2 regions of the Brumicola blandensis genome follow, and region 2 is predicted to be linked to the other one. Evidence: predicted binding sites of a transcription regulator. Region 2 holds the regulator's gene; the other holds the start of a gene.
What was found. The regulator LexA, encoded in region 2, represses DNA repair genes until DNA is damaged. The targets are predictions, from matches to a motif close to TACTGTATNNNNATACAGTA.
Positions count from the first base shown of each region.

Region 1: RM544_RS03745 (DNA recombination protein RmuC) is a predicted target of LexA. The motif match lies at 3,033-3,052, and genes of this name have one in related genera.

Region 1 covers NZ_JAVRIE010000001.1:861,176-867,804, reverse strand. The annotation lists gene pabB (aminodeoxychorismate synthase component I) at 1-1,278, opposite strand, end outside; gene RM544_RS03750 (fumarate hydratase) at 1,386-2,921, shown strand; gene RM544_RS03745 (DNA recombination protein RmuC) at 3,094-4,569, shown strand; gene RM544_RS03740 (hypothetical protein) at 4,648-5,730, opposite strand; gene RM544_RS03735 (OsmC family protein) at 5,767-6,174, opposite strand; gene RM544_RS03730 (CvfB family protein) at 6,194-6,629, opposite strand, start outside.
Region 2 covers NZ_JAVRIE010000006.1:150,022-156,650, forward strand. The annotation lists gene RM544_RS14335 (cytochrome c oxidase assembly protein) at 1-439, opposite strand, end outside; gene ctaD (cytochrome c oxidase subunit I) at 551-2,176, opposite strand; gene coxB (cytochrome c oxidase subunit II) at 2,189-3,304, opposite strand; gene lexA (transcriptional repressor LexA) at 3,680-4,300, opposite strand; gene plsB (glycerol-3-phosphate 1-O-acyltransferase PlsB) at 4,463-6,629, shown strand, end outside.

The DNA.
Region 1 (6,629 bases), on a different contig from region 2:
AATGTTTGTATCCATATCCTGGCGAACGCCAATATAACCAATGCTGCCGCAATAAATACTGCGCTTGTCGGGCTCTAACTCTTGTATAATTTGCATCGCTCTGATTTTTGGGGCGCCCGTAATCGAACCGCCAGGAAAAGCGCCTTTTAATAAGGTAAGCGGCGTTGCGTCAGCCTTTAATTCGCCCAATACAGTGCTTACCATGTGATGCACTGCTGGATAACTTTCTAAAGCAAACAAGGCGGGGACCTTAACCGAATGAGGCAAACAGTGTTTGCTCAGATCGTTTCGAAGTAGATCTACGATCATGAGGTTCTCTGCTCGGTCTTTTTCAGAATGCAGTAGTTCCTCGCTCAGCTTTTTATCTTCAAACTCATCTTTCGCTCGTTTTCTTGTTCCCTTTATTGGTTTGGTCTCAACTTGTCCTGATTTCACTTGAAGAAAACGCTCGGGAGACACGCTCATAATGCAAGCATCTTCTAAACGGATAAAAGCAGAAAAAGGCGCTTTATTTACTTCTCGTAAACGTTTATACGCAAGCCATTCACTCCCAGTGTAAGAAGCATTAAAACGCTGTGCAAAATTAATCTGATAACAATCACCTGAATGCAGGTAATCATCAACTTTCGATAAATTTTTCTGATAGTCATCGACACTCAGGTTCGATGTCCATTCTGAGCTTAAGGCAAACTGAGTTGAAGAGGCTGGTGCCTTTGATTTAAGTGGTTGAGTTGCCAAACGAATCATTTCCGTTGCCCGACTTTCATCAAGATAACAACAGAACACTTTATTCAGCTTATTATCAAATATGAGACTTTGATCGTAAATACCAACGCAACTATCCGGCGTGCTATATTGCTTCGGATTGGCATCTGGGATATCTGCTAGACGGGTATTGAGGTCGTAATTGAAGAAACCGAGAGCACCACATAAAAAAGGAAGTGTTGTTTCTTCTTGTATTTGCACTGAATCACAGAAGCGCTGATGAATTTCAGAAATACGCTCAAAAGGACAACTTGCCTCTGTTTCACTCGAAGCACGATCTTTATTGAGTAGGCTTTGCCATGATTGCTCAGCACTTTCGACTAAAAGTGTAGATTCTTGTACTAGCTTTACAACGGGTGAGTAGACAATAATATCGTATCTACCGTCACTCAACTGATTGTTGCAGGTATCAAGTAGGATTGCCCATGGTTGTTCTTGAAAGGCTTCAAAGACACTTGCCGCGGACATGCTGTCCAAAGCGGGTACGTCGATAATGTGTAAAGGTACTGACAAAACAATCCTCGGAAATATTCAGTTTTATAGCGAAAAAATAGTTCGTTAAGTAGTATACTTCTCTCAGTGTGAAAACAATATTATTCTTTGAAAAAACAGGGGACAACATGACAGTCATTCGTCAACAAGACTTTATAGACAGCATCGAGGATGCGCTTCAATTCATTTCTTATTACCATCCATTAGATTACGTAAAAGCAGTTGAAGCCGCTTACAATCGAGAAGAAAGCCAAGCCGCAAAAGATGCGATGGCGCAAATCTTGATCAACTCTCGTATGTCAGCTGAAGGTAAAAGACCACTGTGCCAAGATACGGGTATTGTGACCTGCTTTGTTAAAATAGGCATGGGGGTGACTTGGGATAAAACAGATATGACTGTGCAAGAAATGGTCGATGAGGGGACTCGTCGCGCATATTTGAACCCAGACAACCCCTTGAGAGCGTCGATTGTATCGGATCCTGCCGGTGCAAGAAAAAATACCAAAGACAATACGCCAGCGGTAGTTCATATGGATACTGTCAGTGGCAATAAAATCGAAGTCATGATTGCTGCAAAAGGCGGTGGTTCAGAGAATAAGTCTAAAATGGTCATGCTCAATCCAAGTGATGATATCGCTGAATGGGTAGTAAAAACGCTACCTACGATGGGAGCGGGCTGGTGTCCACCTGGCATGCTAGGCATAGGTATTGGTGGAACAGCTGAAAAAGCTGCAGTTCTAGCAAAAGAAAGTTTGATGGACCCTGTCGATATTCAAGAGTTGATGGAGCGAGGCGCTGAGACGACTGAAGAAAAACTCCGTCTTGATATATTTAAGAAAGTGAATGACCTCGGCATTGGTGCACAGGGCCTAGGAGGCCTAACGACGGTGGTTGATATCAAAATCAAATCTGTACCAACTCATGCCGCGTCTAAACCCGTTGCGATGATCCCCAATTGTGCTGCTACCAGACATGCACACTTCTATCTTGATGGTTCTGGTCCTTCAGAATTGGAAGCACCTAAACTAGAAGATTGGCCAGAAATTACGTGGGAAGTAGGTAAAGATACACGAAGAGTGAATCTTGACGATATTACTAAAGACGACATTCAAGAGTGGAAGGTGGGTGAAACTGTCTTGTTAAGTGGGAAAATGTTAACGGGGCGTGATGCGGCACACAAGCGAATTCAAACGATGTTAGACAACGGCGAAGGCTTGCCCGATGGCGTAGATTTGACAAATAGATTTATTTACTACGTGGGGCCAGTTGATGCGGTAGGTGATGAAGCAGTTGGTCCAGCAGGCCCAACAACGGCAACTCGCATGGACAAGTTTACCGACATGATGCTAGAGCAAACTGGCCTCATCGGCATGATTGGAAAAGCTGAGCGTGGCCCATCGACAGTAGAAAGTATCGCAAAGCACAAGGCTGTGTATTTAATGGCGGTTGGTGGAGCAGCATATTTAGTGTCCAAAGCAATCAAAAAATCACGCGTGGTTGCTTTCGAAGACTTAGGTATGGAAGCGATCTACGAGTTTGATGTTGTGGATATGCCAGTCACTGTTGCTGTCGATAGTTCTGGTGCAAATGCTCATCAAACCGGCCCAGCTATCTGGAAAGCGAAAATTGCAGATTTAGATGCTGCATTAAAAGCAAAAGTATAAGCGTTGTTAGCCACTCAAGTGAGGTTTACTAGAGTGGCTACAGGCAAGTGTTAAGCATAGCCGCAGTCATTCAAGGCTGCGCTTTATCATAAGAATTTCATTTATAGAATTTCCTGTTCAACCATTCAATAATATCGCCAATCGACAAAAACAATAAAAAGAGAGTGATTGCATGATTACGCCATATTTAAATCAAGAAGTTGCGATAGCCGCAGGAGCGTCAGCGCTATTTATTATTGTTGTGGCGTACTTTATTTTACGGGCAAAGCATAATGCCTTGATTAATCTTTCACATGAAAAAGCATTATTACAACAAGCCTTCGATCAGAAGCAATCGGAACTTGTTGAGGTACTCAGAAAAAGTCAGCAAGTAGAAGATGACTATTCGATGAAGTTAGAAGCAGAACGGATGTTTATTGCCGACAATCAGCGAGAAATTGGTATTTTATCCCAAAAAGCTGATGAATTGGTCAGGCAGCAAAAAGAAAATGACGTATTAAAGAAACAAATCGACTCTGTTTCGAAGGAGTTAGGTGATCTTCAAGCTAAATTTCAGTCTCAACAAGCAAGCTTCAATCAGGAAAGGGTGAACTTTTCTGAAAAACTTTCTCTTTTAGAGAATGCGGAGAAGCAATTAAGTACACAATTTGAGAATTTAGCCAATAAAATATTCGAACAGAAATCAGAAAAGTTCACTAAAACAAGTCAACTTGGTATCGATCAGCTCCTATCACCGTTAAAAGATCAGATTGAAACCTTCAAAAAGCAAATCTCAGATCAGTATGTGAAAGAGGGTCAAGAAAGAGCCTCTCTTAAAACAGAGATATTAGGCTTAAAAGAGTTGAATAAACAAATTACCGAAGAGGCCTCTGCGCTCACAAATGCGCTGAAAGGAGATAATAAGATACAAGGTAATTGGGGTGAACTGGTACTTGAAAGGATCCTCAAAGAGTCAGGCTTGAGAAAAGGCCATGAATACGAAACTCAAAAGTCACTCAAAGATGATGCAGGAAAGCGTTATCAACCTGACGTAGTCGTGCATCTACCAAATGATAAAGACATTGTGATTGACTCGAAGGTATCTCTTATTGCGCACGAAAAGTTGGTCAATGCAGAAAATGATGAAAGCAAACAACTCGCGATTAAAGAACATATTCTGTCTGTGAGAGGACACATCAAAGGTTTGAGCAAAAAGGACTATCAAGATTTACAGGGAGTAAGGACCTTAGACTACGTGTTAATGTTTATTCCCATTGAATCGGCATTTATCTCTGCGATTGAGCATGAGCCGCAATTGATAAAATTTGCTTTAGACAATCAGATTATGCTGGTGAGCCCAACAAATCTGCTGGTTGCTTTAAGAACCATTAACAATATTTGGCAATATGAGTATCAAAATCAGAACGCCAACAAAATAGCGGAACAAGCACGCAAAATGTATGACAAGTTTCATGGTTTCGTTGGTGACATGGATAAAATTGGGCGAAATATTGAAGCTAGCGCTAAAGCATTTGAGAGTGCGATGAGTAAGCTTTCAACTGGCCGAGGAAATTTAGTCAGACAAGCTGAGCAGTTTAAAAGCTTAGGTGTATCACCAACCAAGTCTCTGGATCAGAAGTTGTTGGACGAGAGCACCGAAGATGATTAGTTTTTAGCATAAGGTAGAATGATCAATGCGCTCGTAAGAGCGTGTTAGAGGCTTTGCATATTGATGTTGGAGCAATATCTAAAACCGGTTCAAATCCAAATCTTTACCTTTCACTAAGTTTTGATACTCAGTTTGGCTTAAGTCAAAGCGGTAAAGTAGGGTATAAATAGATTGGGTTTGCAATGGATGATTGTCAGCGTTGGCAATGTTTAAGAGTGACTCTTTTAGCTTCGGGCTTCGGTCCATGACACCCGATTGCAGTGCGTCCAATATATTTGATTGTATTGCATAGTTAGGTTCGTCTTTATCAAATTCTCTGCTGGCTATCTGTTCTCGCTCTCTTGCAGAGCTAAACCGAAGTAGCTGACTGAAGTAATAAGCCTGATTGTCGGTTTCACTATCTGCGATCGCGATAGATAAACGCTCCTTTACTTGTTCACTTTCAACGACCGACATTTCGTAAGGCATTAGCATGTCCAGTGCTCGTAACGTTTCCTCATTATTCTCGCTATAAATAGCAATGTCTTTAATCGCATTGGTTATGTTTGTCGACTTAATACCTGTTCTGGCGATCAACTCTAAAAAGTCTGCTTTGTTGGAGTTTGAGTTATTGTTTAGCGTTTTCTCTGATATTTGGATAATCGCAGTTTGGCTAAGCTCTTGAGGGAGGCCCATGAGTATCGATACCAGCATATAATTCGCTTGAGAATCAATTGGGATTTGTTCAAAGTGCTCGAGCAAGCTTGCTAATTCAGCGCTGTCATTAATTAAAACTTGTCGTATTTCATCTATTTTTTTGCCAAATAAACTATAGTCGCCGTTTGATTGAGTGTAAAAAATCAGTTCGTCAAATAGACTCAATACGTCGTTATTACCGCTGATGAGCTGAGGACTGTCTTCTGCGGTATTAAGTTCGTTCGTTTCCTTTATTGCATCACTTACAACGCTAATCGGAATGTTGTCTGCAGTGATTTTGTTTGTATTTGCTGCTGGGCTCTGTTCGAGTGAAGTGTTGACAGAATGAAGTTGTTTAGACTCAGTGCTAGCATCACTTAGTGTAGTAGGGGAAAAGGAGTAATGGTGATTGCCGACTAAATAGCCGGCAATAAAAACACAAATTGTAAAGCACATGAATAGAATTAACTTCGCTATTGCACCCATGTGAAACCTTTCCTCTTGCGTTAGTTAATCATACGCCTATGACGATTTTACTTCGAAGCTTGTCGTGATGTTGACATTGCCTGTGAGCATAAGCATTACTGAACAGTACTTTTCTGTACTCAATTGTACTGCTCTTGCAAGTTGTTTTTCGTTGATGTCATTTCCAACTACCACAAAATGCGCGTGAATTTCTGTGAATTTTCTGGGAGCGCTTTCGGCTCTTTCAGCGCTTAATTCACAATAGCAACCATGCATGTCCTGTCTTGACTTACGCATGATTTCAACAACATCAACAGACGAACAAGCGCCGACGCTGATCAGAACCGACTCCATAGGCGAAAGTCCATTCCCGTTGCCGTCTAAACTAAGGGTTCTGCCATTGTCCATTGCCCCGTTAAATTCGAGACCCTCTTCGGATGGCTGCCATGTCACAGTTGCTTTCATATCTTATCTTATCCTATCGTTATTTATTAAGCTTAATATGGGTTTTACTGATGGTAATCTTCTTTTGTTTGTACAAATTGCCAATCGCTCGTTTGTACGCGCCTTTACTCACATGGTAGTGAGCTTGAATTTCCTCTGATGGGCTTTTATCAGTGAGTGTGGACAATCCACCATGAGCTTCGAGATCATCTAAAATTTGCTGTGCTAGATCTTTGCGTGCGTTGCTACCCAGTTTTTGTAAGGATAGATTGATTTTGCCATCTTCTCGAACCTCTTTCACGTAGGCTTTACACCGCTCGCCAATCTTCACTGTTCTGAATAGATCGCTCTTAAACAATAAGCCTTGAAAGCGTTTATTGATCACAGCTTTGAAGCCCAGTGATGTTTCATCGAATATTAGCAGGTCAACTTCTTCACCTGGACTAAGTTCGTCTGTCGTTTCTTCCAAGAATCTA
Region 2 (6,629 bases):
TCATCGGCATGATGGCTTCTTCGCCTGATTTCAAAGGTTGATGTTTAAAACAAAAACACTCTGTTTTATTCACGTAGAGCGCAGCCGTACCAGGTGACACGGATGGAATTGCTTGAGCAATAATGTCGCGGTCTGATGGGTTTCGTACGTAAAATTCGACTTCACCCATTTCGCCAGGATGCACACGCACTACAGCTGTTTGTGCTTTGAACTCCCAAGGCATTCCAGAGTGGGTACGGGTAATAAACTCTACCTTAATAGTGCGCGATTCATCGATCACTACCGACTCATACACAGCCGCTTGATCCGATGGCTTACCGTTGATACCGGTTAAGTCACAGAACACATCGTATAGAGGCACTAATGCGAAGCTGAAACCCAACATACAAACAACAACTAATACCAAGCGCTTTACTGTTTTCGCATTTTCAGCTGCCATTTCAGCGCGCGTTTTGGGCGCCGTAGACGCATCAGCACTACTTGCTTCAGCGTCTCTAGCCGTGTCATTAAGCGATTTATCTTCAGGATTCATCGTCTCAACTACCGTTTCTTATTTCACTACCGGCGGCGTTTCAAACGTATGGTAAGGTGCAGGTGACGGGATTTCCCATTCTAAACCTTCAGCCCCTTCCCAAACTTGGTCGCTAACAGGCTCACCTTGTTTCTTACATGCCTTGATAAGCAATACTAAGAAAATAAGCTGAGATAATCCGAAGGCGAAACCACCGATACTGATCCACTTATTGAAATCTGCGAATTGAAGCGCATAGTCAGGAATACGACGAGGCATACCTGCTAGACCCACAAAATGCATAGGGAAAAACAACACGTTTACAGAAATTAGTGAGCACCAGAAATGCCACTTAGCTAAAGTCACGTCAAACATCTTACCCGTCCATTTCGGTAGCCAATAATAGACAGCCGCCATGATAGAGAAGACCGCACCTGTAACCAGTACGTAATGGAAGTGAGCAACAACAAAGTAGGTATCGTGATACTGGAAGTCGACAGGTGTAATGGCCAACATCAAGCCAGACAAGCCGCCAATCGTAAACAGCACGATAAAGGCAATAGCAAACATCATTGGCACTTCAAACGTTAATGAGCCGCGCCACATTGTCGCTACCCAGTTAAAGACTTTCACGCCTGTAGGCACCGATATCAACATGGTCGCGAACATGAAGAACATTTCCGCGGCCACTGGCATTCCGGTGGTAAACATGTGATGCGCCCAAACGATGAACGAAAGAAGCGCGATCGAAGCGGTTGCATACACCATAGAGGCGTAACCAAAAAGTTTTTTACGCGAAAAGGTAGGCACAATCGCGGAGATGATACCGAAAGCAGGTAGAATCATAATGTATACTTCTGGGTGACCAAAGAACCAGAAAATATGCTGGAACATCACTGGGTCACCACCACCGGCAGCGTCAAAGAAGCTTGTTCCGAAGTATTTGTCGGTCAGTACCATCGTAACCGCACCGGCTAAGACTGGCATAACAGCAATAAGTAAAAACGCCGTAATCAACCACGTCCATACGAACAGCGGCATCTTCATGTACGTCATGCCTGGAGCACGCATATTTAAGATGGTAACGACAACGTTAATCGCGCCCATGATTGAGGAAATACCCATAATATGCACAGAGAACACAAACAAGGCAGTGCTGTCGTTACTATATTGAGTAGATAAAGGCGCATAGAAGGTCCAACCGAAGCCAGGGCCACCGCCTTCCATAAATAGCGATGAAAGCAGAATTAAAAAGGCAAATGGCAGTATCCAGAAGCTCCAGTTATTCATGCGAGGTAAAGCCATATCCGGCGCACCTATCATCATTGGTACCAACCAGTTTGCAAGGCCGGTAAAGGCAGGCATAACTGCACCAAAGACCATAATTAACCCATGCACTGTTGTCATTTGGTTGAAGAAATCAGGTGAAACAATTTGCTGTCCTGGTTGGAAGAGCTCTGCGCGAATAACCATCGCCATTGCACCACCCACGAGGAACATAATGAATGCGAACCACAAATACAATGTACCTATGTCTTTGTGGTTAGTCGTAAACAACCAACGGGTTATCCCTGTTGGAATATGATGCTCATGATGATGGTCGTCGTGTGCGCCATCACTAGCAGCGTGAGTGTCTTGGCTATCTTTAACTGTATCTGTACTCATCGTGATGACCTCCTATTGACCGTTTATCACAGCGTTGACGTCTTTAGCTTGCACCATGTCGCCAGTGTTGTTGCCCCAAGCATTACGCTCGTAAGTCACTACCGCCGCAATCTCAGACATACTCAACTGCTTACCAAACGCAGGCATGTTGTTTTTGCCGTTGATGATGTAATCAATGTGCGCTGGAATGTTTTGCTTCTCTAATGCAATCGCGCTGCCTTTCAAAGCAGGGAATGTGGGTGGAAGACCTTCACCGTTTGGTTGGTGGCAAGCGACACAGGCAATGTTGTAAACCTTCTCACCTTGGGTCATTAGCTCTTCCATACTCATATTCATCGCAAGTAAACGTTGTTCTTCTTCTTTTGCACGTATGGCAGCTAACTCTTGCTCTTTTATCCACGCGTCGTATTCTGCCGGCTCTTTTGCAATGACTACCACCGGCATAAAGCCATGGTCTTTTCCGCATAGCTCTGCACATGCACCACGGTAAATACCAGGTTCGTTAACATTCGCCCATGCTTCATTGATAAAACCAGGGTTAGCATCTTTCTTAATTGCAAAATCAGGCACAAACCATGAATGAATTACATCATCTGAAGTAATTAGGAATCTCACTTTTTTGCCCGTAGGGATGACTAAAGGTCGGTCAACTTCAAGAAGATAATTTTCACCTTTAGGAAACTTATTTTGAATTTGCTCTCGCTGAGTGGCCAGCAAAGAAAAGAATTCAACATCTGGGTTTTCTTGGTACTTGTAATGCCACTTCCACTGGGAGCCAGTGACTAGTATAGTAATATCTGCTTCGCTGGTATCCTCCATCGCCATTAAGGTTTTCGCCGCGGGCCAAGCCATAGCAATAAGGATAATGAAAGGGATTACTGTCCAAAGCACCTCAACCTTTACATTCTCGTGAAAGTTCGCTGGCTTAGCGCCCACTGACTTGCGATGAACTATCATGGAATAGAACATAACGCCGAATACCAAGGCACCAATGACTACACAAATCCAGAACATTAGCATATGTAAATCATATACTTGTGCACTGATATCGGTAACGCCTTCGCGTAAGTTAATATCTGATCGTTCCGCAGCAGTCGTCGCGATTGCCGGATTGCTAAGCGCCAGCATAGCGCCTACTAGCAACGTTGAAATTCGCTTCACTCTGATACTCCTTTGCATAACAACATTAGAGCGCTCAATTTTTACACTCCAATGTAAAGGTTTTGTTATTATTTTTAATGATATGTAAATCAATGCCTAATGATTAAACAAAGTCCCTACTTAGTCTAGTGTTTTTTTGCAATTTGAATGAATATGGTTATTCCCTATTTGCTTAATGCGCAATAAATAAACAATAAAGAATTGATAAGTAACTCAAGCAGAGACGGAATTAATGAAGAGGGAAGAAGCGATTGATTTATTTAAAAAAACCCAAGAACCGGCTGAAAGCGGTGCTTGGGTTAGTTGGGTATATGTCGAGTAGAAAGAAGAGTTAACTCATGTTTACATCCAATCAGAGTTACGAATAACACCAACTGCAATACCTTCTATATTGAATGGTTGTGAAGCTAAATCGACTTTAATCGGTGAGAAAGCGTCGTTTTCTGCATGTAGTAGTACTTGGCTTCCGCGTTTTTCAAACCGTTTTACCGTAACATCCTCATCAACACGAGCGACGACAACCTGACCGTTATGAATATCAGTTGTTCTGTGAACCGCTAATATATCGCCGTCGAGAATACCGATGTCTTTCATACTCATGCCATCGACTCTAAGCAAAAAGTCGGCGCTTGGCTTGAACAAATCTGGGTCGACTTTGTAATGACACTCTACATGTTCTGTTGCTAGGATGGGTTCACCCGCTGCAACACGACCAATTAACGGTAAACCTTCTTCCACTTCATCTTCAAGTGCACAATTCAGTTTAATACCGCGCGAAGTACCCGGCATAATTTCAATCACGCCTTTTTTCGCCAGTGCTTTTAGATGCTCTTCCGCTGCGTTAGCAGATTTAAAGCCTAAATTTCGTGCAATTTCTGCGCGAGTTGGGGGCATACCCGTGTCGATCATGGTGCTTTTGATTAGGTCGAGCACTTCTTGTTGTCTTGGAGTTAGTGGACGCATAAACAGCCTGTTTTTCTATACAGTTAGGTGTAAGTATATACAGGATCGAATAAATGGCAATCATCAATTTGTCTTTTGTTACGTTTGTTTTTCAAGGAATTAATATAAATTATCGCTGTCATGTTATTATTGTCAGGTTAATTTTTATATTAGGAAGAATACATGAGTGGCGTACGCGCTTTTTTGCGAAAGCTTTTTACACTGCCAATTCGCTGGCTAATTTCAGTGAAGAGTGTGCCTACTAACATCGAGTCAGAGCTCGGTATTGATAAAAAGAAGCCCCTTTTATACTTAATTCAAACTGAATCGATTACCGATTTAGTTGCCTTGCAATTGTCAGCTGCAGGCTTAGGTTTACCCAATCCCATATCGCCCATAGGGTTCTTAGGTGAGGAGCATAAGCGCTGCTATTATATCAATCGTCCTCAAAGCCTATTTTCCCGAAAAGTAAAGAAAACATCTATTGAAGACGTATTTACAAAAATGTTTCTATTACATAGAGAAAATCCCGAACTAGACTTGCAGGTTGTGCCTGTATCAATATCTTGGGGTCGCTCAGCAGGCAAAGAGTCCTCCGGATTCGCGCAATTACTTGCTGATAGAGCATCGCCAAGCTGGTTACGAAAGCTATTCATTTTACTATTCTTAGGTCGTGACAACATCGTTAGTTACAGTAAAGCTGTGTCCACTAAACAGATGGCCCAATTACATGGCTCTAACCAAAAGATATCTCAGAAGCTAGTACGAGTAGCGAGGACTCACTTTCAGCGAAAACGTCAAGCAATGTCAGGCCCAACGCTTTTAGAACGCTCGACTCTATACAATTCACTTCTCGGTGCCGACTCTATTCAATTGGCCATGCAAGAAGAAGTCAGACAAAAAAACATCAGCCCTGATGAAGCAAAGAAAAAAGCCTTAGCTTATATTGATGAAGTTGCGGCCGACTATCGCGAAGGTCTCATTCGTATAGGCGATAGAGTGCTTGGGCGTATCTGGAATAAAATATATAACGGCATACATGTCGGACACGCTCATCGCGTGCGAGAACTGGCTCAAAACGGCCACGAGATCATTTATGTACCGTGTCATCGCTCACATATGGATTACCTATTATTAACCTATGTTATTTATCATGAGGGCCTAGTGACTCCGCATATCGCTGCAGGTATTAATCTAAACTTTTGGCCAGTGGGTAAGATATTTAGACGTTGTGGTGCGTTTTTTCTACGTCGCAGTTTTGCCGGTAACAAACTCTATACCGCTGTGTTTAGAGAATACCTAGAATTGCTATTTAACAAAGGCTATTCAGTTAAGTACTACCCGGAGGGCGGGCGCTCGAGAACAGGTCGCTTGCTACCACCAAAGACCGGCATGCTTGCAATGACCTTACAAGCCGCCTTAAAAGGTATCAATCGTCCAGTCTCAATTGTCCCTGTTTATCTGGGCTATGAGCACGTTATGGAAGTAAAAAGTTACCAAAAAGAATTGAAAGGCAAGTCGAAGAAAAAAGAATCGCCAACACAAGTTTTCTCTGCCATTCGTAAGTTGAAAAATTATGGTCAGGGCTTCGTAAACTTCGGCGAGCCACTACTTATTAATCAATTCTTAGATGAGAACGTGAAAGAGTGGCGCGATGTTAATGTGGATGATCCAGATAAAAAACCAACGTGGTTAACGCCTGCCGTGAACAAGCTTGCAGATACTATTATGACGCGAATCAATCGTGCCGCGGCATTGAATGGTACAGCTTTAGTAGCGCTATGTTTGCTATCGTCAAAAACCCAGATCATGAGCGAGTCAGAATTAACTCGCGCTATCAGTGACTACCTCGAACTTCTTAAAAACGCACCGTTTAGCGGCGACTTCACCATGCCAGACGAAGACGCTATCGAGTTGGTTCAAACAACACTGGCCCTAAAGCGTTTTGAACAGTCGGAAGATGAGTACGGCAAACTCGTTGCGACAAAGCCTGACAATGCAGTATTACTCACCTATTACCGTAATAACATCATGCATGTTTTTGCTTTGCCTAGTTTAATTATGGCGGTTATTTTCAGTGCTAAGAAAAAAGAAAAAGCCGCAATCATATCAATCGTTGAACGCATGTATCCCTTGCTGAAACGCGAGTTCTTCATGCATTTGTCATTAGAGCAAGCGAGTGAGTATGCCGACACATTGATATCACAGATGAAAGCCCAAGGCTTGTTAGTACAAAGTGGCCGCTACTTAGCGCCACCAGCTTCCAGCGACGATAGTTTCCATTCTGCGTGGTTACTCAGCCGAGCAATGCAAGAAACTTGGCAACGCTACGCAGTTGTACTCAGTGTGC